One region of the Pseudaquabacterium prasiolae genome, then DNA from elsewhere that is predicted to be linked to it. Evidence: predicted binding sites of a transcription regulator. Region 1 holds the regulator's gene; the other holds the start of a gene.

Region 1 (6,237 bases):
CGTCAGGCCATGCTCCATCAGCGTGATCAGCACGGCATCCACCAGGCGCATGTCCACGCCGCGCGGCTCGCGGCCCAGGATCTGCATCAGCATCACCTCGGTGAAGCTGCGCTGGCCCAGCAGATCCTCCACCAGGTTCTTGTCGCGGTAGTGCAGGCTGGTCAGCGTGTGGCTGCACAGCCGGGTCTCGGGGATGGGGCTGGCATTCGGGCGCGGGGCGCTCATGGCGTGTGTCCTTCAGGCAGCGCCAGGCGGCGCAGTTCGGTCTTGAGCACCTTGCCCACCGGCGATCGCGGCAGGCTGGCGTGGAAGTGGATGTGCTTGGGCGTGTGCACCGGTCCCAGGCGCTCGCGCACGAAGGCGATCAGCTCGGCCTCGGTGGCGGCCTGGCCCTCGCGCAGCTGCACCGCGGCGGTCACGGCTTCGCCCCACTTGTCGTCGGGCACGCCGAACACCGCGCACTCGTGCACCGCCGGGTGCTGGCCCAGCGCGTTCTCCACGTCGATGGGGTAGACATTGAAGCCGCCGGTGATCACCAGCTCCTTCAGCCGGTCTTTCAGGTACAGGTAGCCGCGCGCGTCGATCAGGCCGCGGTCGCCGGTGTGCAGCCAGCCATTCACCAGGGTCTCGGCGGTCTTGTCGGGCAGGCGCCAGTAGCCGCTCATCACCAGGTCGCCGCGCACCACCACCTCGCCCACCTCGCCGCTGGGCAGCAGGCGGCCATCGGGCGCCATGATGGCCACATCGGTGAACCAGCTGCACTGGCCCACGCTGGCCCAATTGGCCTCGTCGTCGAAGTCGTCGGGGCGCATCACGGTGATGATCTGCGGCGCCTCGGTCTGGCCATAGGTGGTGCCCAGCACCGGGCCGAAAAACCCGCGCACGTGGCGGATCTTCTCGGTGGGCATCGGGGCGCCGCCGTAGATCAGCCGGCGCAGCGCGGGGTAGTCGGTGGCCCGCGTGGCGGCGGCGCCCGGCAAGGCCATCAGCATGTAGATCAGCGTGGGCGGCATGAAGCAGCAGGTGCCGGCGCGGTCGCGGAAGGCGGCGCGCACCGCCTCGGCCCCGGCCTCGGCCAGCACCACATGGCAGCCGCCCTGGGCCAGCACCGGCAAGACATAGGTGCTGGTGCCGTGGGTGATGGGCGCGGCCAGCACATAGCGGTCGTCGGCCGTCAGGCCCCAGCCCTGGATCTGGTTGCTGATGTTGGCCAGCCAGGCGCGGTAGGGCTGCATCACGCCCTTGGGCAGGCCAGTGGTGCCACCGGTGAACTTGATGGCCTGGGTGTCGCGATCGCTCAGGCCCAGCGTGGCCAGGTCCAGCGGCGCGGCGCCGGCATGGGCCGCCACCTGCTGCGCCAGCGTGCGGGCGTCCGGGTCGTCAGCCGGGCCGGTGCTGGTCCACAGCACCTGGCCAGTGGCACCGGCGATCAGCGGCGCGCAGGCCGGGTCGGCCACCACGATGCTGGGCTCGGTGGCCTGCACGATGCGCAGCACCTCGCTGGCCGTGCTCTTGGGGTTGAGCGGCACCCACACCTTGCCGCTGGCCAGCACGGCCAGCAGCGCCAGCAGGTGCTCGCCGCTGTTGCCGGCGCAGATGGCCACACGGCTGCCGGCCTGGGCATCCAGCGCGCGCAGGGCCGCGGCCAGCGCGGCCACCCGGGCCGCCAGCTCGCCATAGCGCAGCAGGCCTTCGGGCGCATCGATGGCGATGCGTTCGGGCCAACGCGCCGCGGCGCGCCAGAAGAAGTCGATCGGGAACATGGTGTCAAAGCCTCCTGGGTGTCAGTCTGCCCGCGCGCCGGACTGTTTCACCACCGCCTGCCAGCGGCGCTGCTCGGCCCCGGCAAAGCTGCGCATCTGCTCGGGCGTGCCGGTGGCCGGCGTGGCGCCCATCTCGGCCAGGCGCTTGCTCACCTCGGGCAGGGCCACCAGCTTGTTCAGCTCGCTGTTCAGCCGCTCCACCACGGCGCGTGGCGTGCCGGCCGGCGCCGCCAGGCCGAACCAGCTCTGCACCTCAAACCCCGCGTAGCCCGATTCGGCCAGCGTGGGCACGTCGGGCAGCAGCGGCAGGCGCTGCGGGCCGGTCACCGCCACCGCACGCAGGCGCCCACCCTGCACATGCGGCAGCGCCGAGGGCGCGTTGTCGAACATCGACTGCACCTGGCCACCGATCAGATCGGTGACGGCCGGCGCGCTGCCGCGGTAGGGCACATGCAGCATGTTGAGCCTGGCCACCGACTTGAACAGCTCGCCCGACAAGTGGATGGACGAGCCGCTGCCCGATGACGCAAAGCTGATGCCCTGCGGCTTGTCCTTGGCGAACTTCACATAGTCGGCCACGCTCTTGATCGGCAGCGCCGGGTTCACCACCAGGATGTTGGGCACCTTGGCAATCAGGCCCACCGGCTCGAAATCCTTCTGCGGGTCGTAGCCCAGCTTGTCGTACAGCGAGGCGTTGATGGTGTTGGCGATGGTGAACACATACAGCGTGTGGCCATCGGCCGGCGCACGGGCCACGGCCTCGGCGCCGATGTTGCTGTTGGCACCGGCGCGGTTCTCCACCACCACGGTCTGGCCCAGCGCCTCGCCCAGCTTCTGGCTCACCAGGCGGGCGATCACATCGGTGGCGCCGCCGGCGGCATAGCCCACCACCAGGCGCAGCGGCTTGGCCGGCCAGGGCTGGGCCTGCGCCAGGGCCGGCGCGTGCGCCAGGCCGCAGGACAAGGTGGCCAGCAAGGCAGCCAGCGCGCGGCGTCGCGTCGGCCGGAACGGGGGGGCTGATTCAGTGCGCATGGGGTGTCTCCGGAGGCAGGTTCGACAAGGGCTCATCTCGGCGAAAATTCTTGGCGATGCCACGCCCCCAATCGCCCAGAAACGTCCGCCAGGCGGACGAAACAAGGGTTAGCACCGAGGAGCCCCCTGCGCCGGCCCGGGCCAATGCCGCCGGGCCGGCCAGCCCCGCGCACGCCAACGCAAGGCCCAGCCGTGAGGCCGAAGGCCGCGCCCTGCGCCGCGGCCTGCAGCTGCTGGACGCCGTGCAGCGCAGCGGCGAGGCCGGTGCCCGCGTGGTGGACCTGTGCCGCGCGCTGGCGCTGGAGCGCGCCACCGTGCACCGCCTGCTGGCCACGCTGACCGACTGCGGCCACGTGCAGCGCCACGGCCGCTGGCACTACGTGGCCGCCCCGGCCGCCCAGCTGCGCGGTGCACGCCAGTTGAGCGACATCGCCTCCGAGATGGCGCAGCGCCTGGCCCCGGTGCTGGCCCAGGTGAGCGCCGGCTGCGGCGATGCCGCCTTTGCGGTGGTGCGCGAGGGCCACAGCGCCTGGTGCGTGGCGCGGCACATCGGCAGCTACCCGGTGCAGATCCTGGCCGTGCAGGTGGGCAGCCGCCAGCCACTGGGCGTGGGCGCCGCCGGCCTGGCCCTGCTGGCCGCCCTGCCCGAGGCCGAGGCCCGCGCGGCCATCGCCTCGCATGGCGACGCACTGGCCCGCTACGGCGGCATGACGGTGGAGCGCCTGCGCATCCTGGTGCGCAGCACCCGCGAGCGCGGCTGGTCGGTGGTGGGCAACCACGCCGTGAAAGGCGTGCTGGGCGTGGGCCGCGCCCTGCGCGATGCCAACGGCCAGCCGCTGGCCGGCATCAGCGTGGCGGCATCGATGGACCGCATGACCCGCCAGCGCCAGCGGCTGATTGCCGGGCTGATGGACGAGGCCTTGGGGGCGGTGTGACGGCGGCTGTCGCGCCCGGTGCAGCGGGGCGCTGGTTGGTAGGCCGTGTTGGACTTGAACCAACGACCAAAGGATTATGAGTCCTCTGCTCTAACCGACTGAGCTAACGGCCCCCAGCGACGAGGCGCGATTCTAGGCGGCGGCCGGCGTGCTGCCTGGCAGCGGGCATGGCCCGGCCTGCCAGGCCGCTGCAGCCGCGCCGCATCACAATGCCGGCAACCCCGCCCTGGAGCCTGCACATGCCGATCCGCCGCCCTTGCCTGACCCTTGCCGCGACCCTGCTGCTGGCCTGTGGCCCTGCCGCCATGGCCGAGCAGCTGGGCGAGGTGGACACCGCCTTCAAGCTGATCGGCCCCGACCACAAGATCGTGGTCGAGGCCTATGACGATCCGGCCGTGCCGGGCATCACCTGCTTTGTCTCGCGGGCCAAGACCGGTGGCGTGCGCGGTGCGCTGGGCCTGGCCGAAGACAAGGCCGAGGCGTCGATCGCCTGCCGGCAGGTGGGGCCGATCCAGTTTCCGAAGCCCTTGCCCCGGCAGGACGAGCTGTTCAGCGAGCGCATCAGCCTGGTGTTCAAGCGACTGCGCGTGGTGCGCATCGTGGACGCCCGGCGCAATGCCCTGGTCTACCTCACCTACTCGGACCGGCTGATCGACGGCTCGCCGCAGAACGCGGTCACCGCCGTGGCGGTGGATCGCGCGACGCCGATTCCACTCAAGTGAGTCGGAGCGCGCCGGTCAAGCGCCGGGCCGCCACAAGCTGACCGTCCAACTGACCGGCCTACCCGCCCGGCGGTTGGTTCCGCGTACCCGCGCAACCGGGTGCCCCACTACCGCTGGCTCAGCGCATTGCCGACCAGGCGCGCGGTGATGTCCACGATCTGCACCATGCGCTCGTAGGCCATGCGGGTGGGGCCTACCACGCCCAGCGTGCCGACGATGCGGCCGTCCACCTCGTAGGGCGCCGACACCACGCTCAGCTGCTCATACGGCACCACGCCGCTCTCGCCGCCGATGTAGATCTGCACGCCCTCGGCGCGGCTGCTGTTCTCAAGCAGGCGCAGCAGCTCGGTCTTCTGCTCGAACAGGTCGAACATCTTGCGCAGCGAGCCCATGTCGTGGCCGAAATCCTGCACGCCCAGCAGGTTGCGCTCGCCCGAGATCACCACCTGGTCGGCGCCGTCGGCCATGGCGTCACTGCCCACTTGCACGGCGGCCTGCATCAGCGTGGCGATGTCGGCGCGCAGTTCGTCCACCTCGCTGCGCAGGCGCATGCGCATCTCGTCGACCGCCAGGCCGGCGTAGTGGGTGTTGAGGAAGTTGGTGGCCTCCACCAGCTCGCCCTCGGGGTAGTCGCGCGCGGTGAAGATCACCCGGTTCTGCACATCGCCCTCGGGCGTGACCAGGATCACCAGCACCCGCTTCTCGCCCAGGCGCAGAAACTCGATGTGGCGAAACACGCCGGCCCGCTTGGGCGCGGTGACCACGCCGACAAAGTGCGACAGGCTCGACAGCATCTGCGCGGCCTGGGCAATCACGCGCTGCGGCTGGTCGGGCTGCAGCTGGTCGCGCACGCTGGCCACGTCGGCCGGCATATTGCCCGGGTTGACCGGCCGCGCCGTGAGCATGGTGTCGACAAACACGCGGTAGCCGCGCGCCGTGGGGATGCGCCCGGCGCTGGTGTGCGGGCTGGCGATCAGGCCCAGCTCTTCCAGATCGGCCATCACGTTGCGGATGGTGGCCGGCGACAGCTCCAGCCCCGAGGCGCGCGAGAGCGTGCGGCTGCCCACCGGCTGGCCATCGGCGATGTAGCGCTCGACCAGGATCTTCAGCAGGGTGTGGGCACGCTCGTCCATGGCCCATTTTCACTGCAAGACCGGCTGCCGCGCCACCCGGCGGCAGGGGGTCTTGCACAGGGGTGCTGTGGTGTAATCCGCGGCACGATGTCGCGCCGCTTCCATCATGCCGCGCTGGTAGGCAAATACCAGGCTGAAGGCATCCGGCCGTTGCTGGCCGAGGTGGCGCAGTTCCTGTTGCGCGAAGGGCTCGAGGTCTCGCTCGAGCGCGAGACGGCCCTCAGCACCGGCATGACCGAGTTCGACGCGCTCACCCCGGCGCAGATCGGTGCGCGCTGCGATCTGGCGGTGGTGGTAGGCGGCGACGGCACCATGCTGGGCATCGCCCGCGAACTGGCCCGCCACAAGGTGCCGCTGGTGGGCATCAACCAGGGCCGGCTGGGCTTCATCACCGATGTGCCGCTGGGCCACTGGCGCGAGGCCCTGGCGCCGATGATTGCCGGCGATTACGAGGAAGACCCGCGCGCCATGCTCGAGGGCGAGGTGTGGCGCGACGGCGAGCGCTTCTTCGAGGGCCTGTCGATGAACGACGTGGTGGTGGGCCGCGGCGCCACCGCCAGCATGGTCGAGCTGCGCGTGGACATCGGCGACGAGTTCGTGGCCAACATCCGCGCCGATGGCCTGATCGTCTCGTCGCCCACCGGCTCCACGG
Region 2 (6,237 bases), on a different contig from region 1:
CGCGCATGAGCCACGAGCTGCGCACGCCGCTCAACGCCATGCTGGGCTTTGCGCAGCTGCTCGAGCTGGATCGCCGACAACCGCTGGCCACGCACCAGGCCGCCTGGGCAGCGCAGATCCTGCGTGCCGGCTGGCACCTGCTGGAGATGATCAACGACACGCTGGACCTCTCGCGCATCGAGGCCGGCGAGATGCGCCTGCAGCCCGCGCGGCTGGCGCTGGCGCCGCTGATCCAGCACTGCGCCGCCATGCTCGAGGCGGCGGCCGCGCAGCGCGGCATCCAGCTGCAGGTGAGCATCGACGCCAAGGTGCCCGAGGTGCTGGCCGACGACACCCGGCTGCGCCAGGTGCTGACCAATCTGCTGAGCAATGCGGTCAAGTACAACGTCGACCAGGGCCTGGTGATCGTGAGCGCGCAGGCCTCGGCCGACGGCCAGACGGTGGAACTGCGGGTCTGCGACACCGGCCTGGGCCTCAGTGATGCGCAGATGGCCGAGCTGTTTCAGCCCTTCAACCGCCTGGGCCGCGAAAACGGCACGGTGGAAGGCACCGGCATCGGCCTGGTGATCAGCCGCCGGTTGGCCGAGCTGATGGGCGGCAGCCTGCATGCCGAGCGCGGCCGCGGGCAGGCCGGGCAGGCCGCGCCAGTGTCGGGATCAGGGTCGGGCCTGGCAGCGCCGGGCAGTGGCGGCGCCACCTTCGTGCTGCGGCTGCCGGTGGCGCCGCCGGTGGTGTCCGACGGTGAAACCCCGCGCGAGCGCAACGGCCAGTTGCCGGTGCCGGGCTACCGCCAGCGCCATGTGCACTACATCGAGGACAACGAGACCAATGTCGAGGTGCTGCGCGGCATCCTGCTGCAGCGCCCGCAGGTGCGCCTGAGCGTCTCCACTCTCGGGCTGGAAGGCCTGGCCGCGATGCGCAGCGACCCGCCCGACCTGCTGCTGCTGGACATGCACCTGCCCGACATCGACGGCCTGGACCTGCTCGAGCAGTTCCGGCGCGACCCGGTCTGCGCCCAGGTGCCGGTGGTGGCCTTGTCGGCCGACGCCACGCCGGCGCGCGTGCAGCAGGCGCTGGCCAGCGGCGCCCGCCACTACCTGACCAAGCCGCTCGACCTGCCGCAGTTCCTGGCCGTGCTGGACGCCCAGCTGAGCGCCTGAGCCCGGTGCCAGGCCGCGGCTTGACCGCCATCAAGCCGCCGAAAAGACCCTGGATCGGCCGATCTCCCGCCCTTAGCACTCCTCAGGACTGAGTGCTAATATGAACGGAACCAAAAGGAGCGGGAGCTCTCAACAGCACCATGACCCAACTGTCCTCCACCACTGCACTGTCGGTTCGTGACCCCTGGGGCCTGGTGCCCTCGCTGGGCAATCTGGATGCCTACGTGTCCGCGGTGAACCAGCTGCCCTTGCTGACGCAGGACGAAGAATCGCGCTACGCCCGCCGCCTGCGCGACGCCGGCGATCTGGACGCCGCCGGCCGCCTGGTGCTGTCGCACCTGCGCCTGGTGGTCAGCGTGAGCCGCCAGTACCTGGGCTACGGCCTGCCGCAAGGCGACCTGATCCAGGAAGGCAATGTGGGCCTGATGAAGGCCGTCAAGCGCTTCGACCCCGAACAGGGCGTGCGCCTGGTCAGCTATGCGCTGCACTGGATCAAGGCCGAGATCCACGAATACATCCTGCGCAACTGGCGCATGGTGAAGCTGGCCACCACCAAGGCCCAGCGCAAGCTGTTCTTCAACCTGCGCTCGCTCAAGCAACGCCTGAAGGGCGACGCCGGTGATGCACAGGTGCATCGCAACACCTTGTCGGCCGCCGAGATCGAGCGCGTGGCGCGCGAGCTGAACGTCAAGCCCGACGAGGTGATGGAGATGGAAACCCGCCTGTCGGGCGGCGACGTGGCGCTCGAGCCGCAGACCGACGACGGCGACGAAGGCGGCTACGCCCCCATCGCCTACCTGGCCGACGAGCGCAGCGAACCCACCCGGGTGATCGAGAGCCGCCACCGCGACGCGCTGTCGGGCGACGGCCTGCTGCGCGCGCTGGATGTGCTGGATGCGCGCAGCCGCCGCATCGTCGAAGAGCGCTGGCTGAAGGTCAACGACGACAGCTCGGGCGGCATGACCCTGCACGAGCTGGCCGCCGAATACGGCGTGAGCGCCGAGCGCATCCGCCAGATCGAGGTGGCGGCGATGAAGAAGATGCGCAAATCGCTCGAAGCCACGGCGTGAGCGAAGGCCGCGCGGCACCGGCCGCTTGAAGGCCGCCAGCAAGAAGGGCCACCGCGAGGTGGCCCTTTTTTGTTGGCGCCTGGCGCCTGGCGCGATGACCGTGAGCGGCTCGCCGTCCCACCTTGCTTACCGGGAACAGGCGCCTGAGGATGGTGTCCACCTATTCATTGGTGGACACCTATGCATCCCAATTCAAAGTCTCGGCGGCGCCACAGTACCGAGCTCAAGGCCAAGGTTCTGGCCGCCTGTGCCGAACCGGGTGCGTCGATATCCGGGGTCGCGCTGGCGCATGGGCTGAACGCCAATCTCGTTCGCAAGTGGCGCTCGGGTCGCGGCACCAAGCGTGACAGCATGCCCGCTACATCGGCGACGAGCGGCGCAGTGACCCCGGCACCGTCAGGCGCGGCCGCCGAATTCGTTGCCGTCGAGATGCCCGCACCGTCCAAGGCCGTGTCGCGTACCGCGGTCGCACCCAGGGAGCCGGCGCCGATCGCCGAGCCGTTGATCCTGGTCGAGCTTCGCCGCGGTCCGCTGCACCTGAACGTGCGCTGGCCGACCGCTGCGGCCGAGGACTGTCGGTCCTGGTTGCGCGAGCTGAGCTCGAGCCTGCTCAAGTGATCCGCATCGATCAGCTCTGGCTGTGCACGGCCCCGATGGACATGCGCGCTGGCGCCGAGCGGCTGATGAGCTGCGTCGTGCAGACCACCGGCGCGGCCCGCGCCCATCACGGCTACCTCTTCGCGAACGCGCGCGCCACGCGCATCAAGCTGCTGGTCCATGACGGCTTCGGCGTGTGGTGCGCAGCGCGGCGACTGAACGCAGGTCACTTCGCCTGGCCGCGCGAGGCGACGGCGGCGCCGCTGTCGTTGACGCAGAGCCAGTTCGACGCCTTGATCGTGGGCCTGCCCTGGCAGCGTCTGCCAGAGATGAGCGTGATCACGCGGATGTGAGGCTCGGGGCCCGGCGTTGACAGGACATCCGCCAGTGGCGCGGGCTCGCGCGTCTTGGCAAGATGCCTCGCATGCTCGGCATGCGTGACCTCAAGCCTCAGGACCTGCGGGACCTGTCCCCAGAGGCCCTCACGACACTGGCCGTGCAGATGCTGGGGCACATCCAGCAGCAGGCACAAGACCTCCAGGCCCAGCAAACGCTGATCCAGCGCAAGGACCGCGACATCGCCTGGCGCGACGCGAAGATCGAGAAGATCACGTTCGAGCTGGCACGGCTGAAGCGCTGGAAGTTCGGCGCCAAGAGCGAGGCGATGACCGCCGAGCAGCGTCAGATGTTCCAGGACACGCTGCTGGAGGACGAAGCCGACCTGGAGGCGCAACTCGCCGCCCTGCAGGCCGCGCTGCCCAAGACGCAGCCCAAGCCCAAGGACGCGCCCCGTCGTCCGCGGCGTCAGGCGCTGCCCGAGCATCTGCGGCGTGTCGAGCACCACCACGAGCCCGAGGACACGACCTGCACGACACCGGACTGCGGCCGGCCAATGACGCGCGTGGGCGAGGACGTGAGTGAACGCCTGGACATCGTGCCGGCGGAGTTCTTCGTGCACCGGCACATCTACGGCAAGTGGACCTGCCGCTGCTGCCAGCGTCAAGGCATCGAGCACCTGGTGCAGGAGCCGGCCGAGCCGCAGATCATCGACGGCGGCATCGCTGCCAGCGGGTTCGCGGCTCACATCCTCATCAGCCGCTTCGTCGACCACCTGCCGTACTACCGCCAGGAGACCATCAACGCCCGGTCCGGCGTGCACACGCCGCGCTCGACGCTGGCGCGCACCGCCGGCAATGCCGGTGCCGCGCTGTTCCCGCTGTTCGAAGCCCTCAAGCGCTTCGTGTTGAGCTGCCCCGTGCTGCATGCCGACGAGACGCCGGTGGCGATGCTGGACCCCGGCGCGGGCAAGACCAAGCGGGCCTACATCTGGGCCTACGCGCGCGGCGAATTCGATGCCCAGCAAGGTGTGGTCTACGAGTTCTGCCTGGGTCGAGGGTCGCAGTACCCGGTGGCCTTCCTGGGCCCATCGACACGACAGCAAGGTCCGCCGGGCTCGATGAAGGAGGACCAGCCGGCGTGGCAAGGCACGCTGGTGTGCGACCAGTACGGCGGGTACGACGCCGTGCTCGACAGGCGCGTGTACCCGCAGCGCATGGCTGCTCATTGCGCGGCGCATGCCAGGCGCAAGTTCGACGAGCTGATCGGCACCAGCGAGGTGGCCAAGGAGGCGATCAAGCGCATCGGCTGGATCTACCACGTCGAAGGCCAGTTCGAGGGGATGGACGCGCAGCAGCGCCAGGCAGCGCGGGAACAACTGACCCGGCCGCTGTGGAAGGAACTGCACGTCTGGCTCAGGCTGGAGCGCGGCCGCGTGCCCGACGGCGGCTCCATCGCCGCGGCGATCGACTACAGCCTGAACGCCTGGGATGCGCTGACGCGGCACCTCGAAGACGGTGCGGTGCCGATAGACAACAACTTCATCGAACGGCAGATCAAACCCTGGGCCATGGGCCGCAAGGCATGGCTGTTTTGCGGCAGCGAATTGGCCGGCCAACGCGCAGCGATCGTCATGAGCCTGGTGCAGTCCGCCAAGCTCAATGGGCATGACCCATGGGCCTACCTGCGCGCCGTGCTGGAGCGGCTTCCCAGGCATCAGAACAGCCGCATCGAAGAGTTGCTGCCGCACCGGTGGCGAAAACCAAACACATGATCGCTGGTCGGCGAGAACGCTGTCAGCTCAGCGGCTTGTCGTCACGGGGGACGGCGGGTCGCTCACCGATGACCGGCCGTTCAGTGCCGACGGGCGAGGCCGGCCAGGCCCGCCAGCAGGCCGCCGGCCAGCAGCAGCTGCCAGGCGGCCGGTTCGGGCACGGCGGCGCTGAGGCGGATGTTGTCGATGTCGATGGCTTCGAAATCGGTGCCGAAGGTGGCGTGGTACTCGACCTTGAACGATGCCGCCGTCAGGTTGCCCATCACCGTGGGCAGCGCGGCGCCAAACACCGCCGGCGTCAGCGCGATGCGGTAGTGGTGCCACTGGCCATCGGCCGGCGGCTCACCCGGCGCGATGCGGTCCGCCGGGCCCAGCGTGGTGCCGCCCGACACCAGGGTGACTTGTCCGAACTCGGGCCAGTCGGCGGCCAGCTGGCTGGCGTTGCGGGCGTCGAACGACAGCGTGCCGCCCAGGTAGGCCGACCAGTCGCCCAGTGACGGAAAGTGCAGCACCATGTCGGTGCTGCCGTCGTTGTCGAGCACATGCAGCCACTGGCCGGCGGCACCGCCATCCACATGGCTCAGCAGGCCGCCGCTGGCGGTCCAGCCCTGAACGCCGGTATCGAAGGCGTAGTGCTGCTCGGCCTGCGCCGGCGCAGCCAGCGCCACGCTGGCCGCCGCGGCACACAGGCCGCTGAGCAGACCTTGGGGTCGGCGAGAGTTCATGGCGTGTCCTCCTTGGGCTTGCCAGCCTGTACCACGCGGCAAGCTACCAGTTCAGGACAGGCACCGCCTCCCCACAAACCCGCTCAACGGGTTTCAGCCAGCAGGGTCTTCAGGTCCTCGGCCAGCGCCTTGCCGCCGCCACCGTAGCGCACGAACAAGCGCACCCGGCCCTGGGTATCGAAGACGTAGGAGCCGGCGGTGTGGTCGATGGTGTAGCTGGTGTCGGTCTTGCCGGGCACCTTGTTGAAGAACACCTTGAACTCCTTGGCCGCCGCCTGGGTCTGCTCGGGCGTGCCGCGCAGGCCCAGCATGCCGGGGCCGAAGTTGGCCACATAGGCCTTCAGCAGCTCGGCCGTGTCGCGCTCGGGATCCACCGTCACGAACAGGCCCTGCACCCGCGCGCCGTCGGCACCCAGGCTGCGCTTGACCTCGGCCAGCTCGCTCATCGTGGTGGGACACACGTCGGGGCACTGGGTGTAGCCGAAGAACACCACCACCACCTGGCCCTTGAACTCGGCCAGGGTGCGCGCCTTGCCGTCGGGGTCGTTCAGGTTGAGCTGGCGCGCGTAGTCGGC

The links. Region 1 encodes HrcA, which represses chaperone genes, less so after heat shock. Its sites were predicted from a motif close to TTAGCACTCNNNNNNNNNGAGTGCTAA; they were not measured.
Region 2: rpoH (RNA polymerase sigma factor RpoH) is a predicted target of HrcA. The motif match lies at 1,233-1,259, and genes of this name have one in related genera.

The regions. Positions count from the first base shown of each region.
Region 1 is NZ_JAOCQD020000002.1:1,554,417-1,560,653, forward strand. Features, by position in the region: gene N4G63_RS19060 (citryl-CoA lyase) at 1-225, opposite strand, end outside; gene N4G63_RS19065 (class I adenylate-forming enzyme family protein) at 222-1,763, opposite strand; gene N4G63_RS19070 (Bug family tripartite tricarboxylate transporter substrate binding protein) at 1,785-2,795, opposite strand; gene N4G63_RS19075 (IclR family transcriptional regulator) at 2,852-3,730, shown strand; tRNA gene N4G63_RS19080 (tRNA-Ile) at 3,767-3,843, opposite strand; gene N4G63_RS19085 (CreA family protein) at 3,970-4,452, shown strand; gene hrcA (heat-inducible transcriptional repressor HrcA) at 4,560-5,585, opposite strand; gene N4G63_RS19095 (NAD kinase) at 5,673-6,237, shown strand, end outside.
Region 2 is NZ_JAOCQD020000001.1:1,081,862-1,088,098, reverse strand. Features, by position in the region: gene N4G63_RS04605 (CHASE domain-containing protein) at 1-1,160, shown strand, start outside; gene rpoH (RNA polymerase sigma factor RpoH) at 1,301-2,230, shown strand; gene tnpA (IS66-like element accessory protein TnpA) at 2,411-2,848, shown strand; gene tnpB (IS66 family insertion sequence element accessory protein TnpB) at 2,845-3,180, shown strand; gene tnpC (IS66 family transposase) at 3,252-4,937, shown strand; gene N4G63_RS04580 (PEP-CTERM sorting domain-containing protein) at 5,018-5,662, opposite strand; gene N4G63_RS04575 (SCO family protein) at 5,746-6,237, opposite strand, start outside.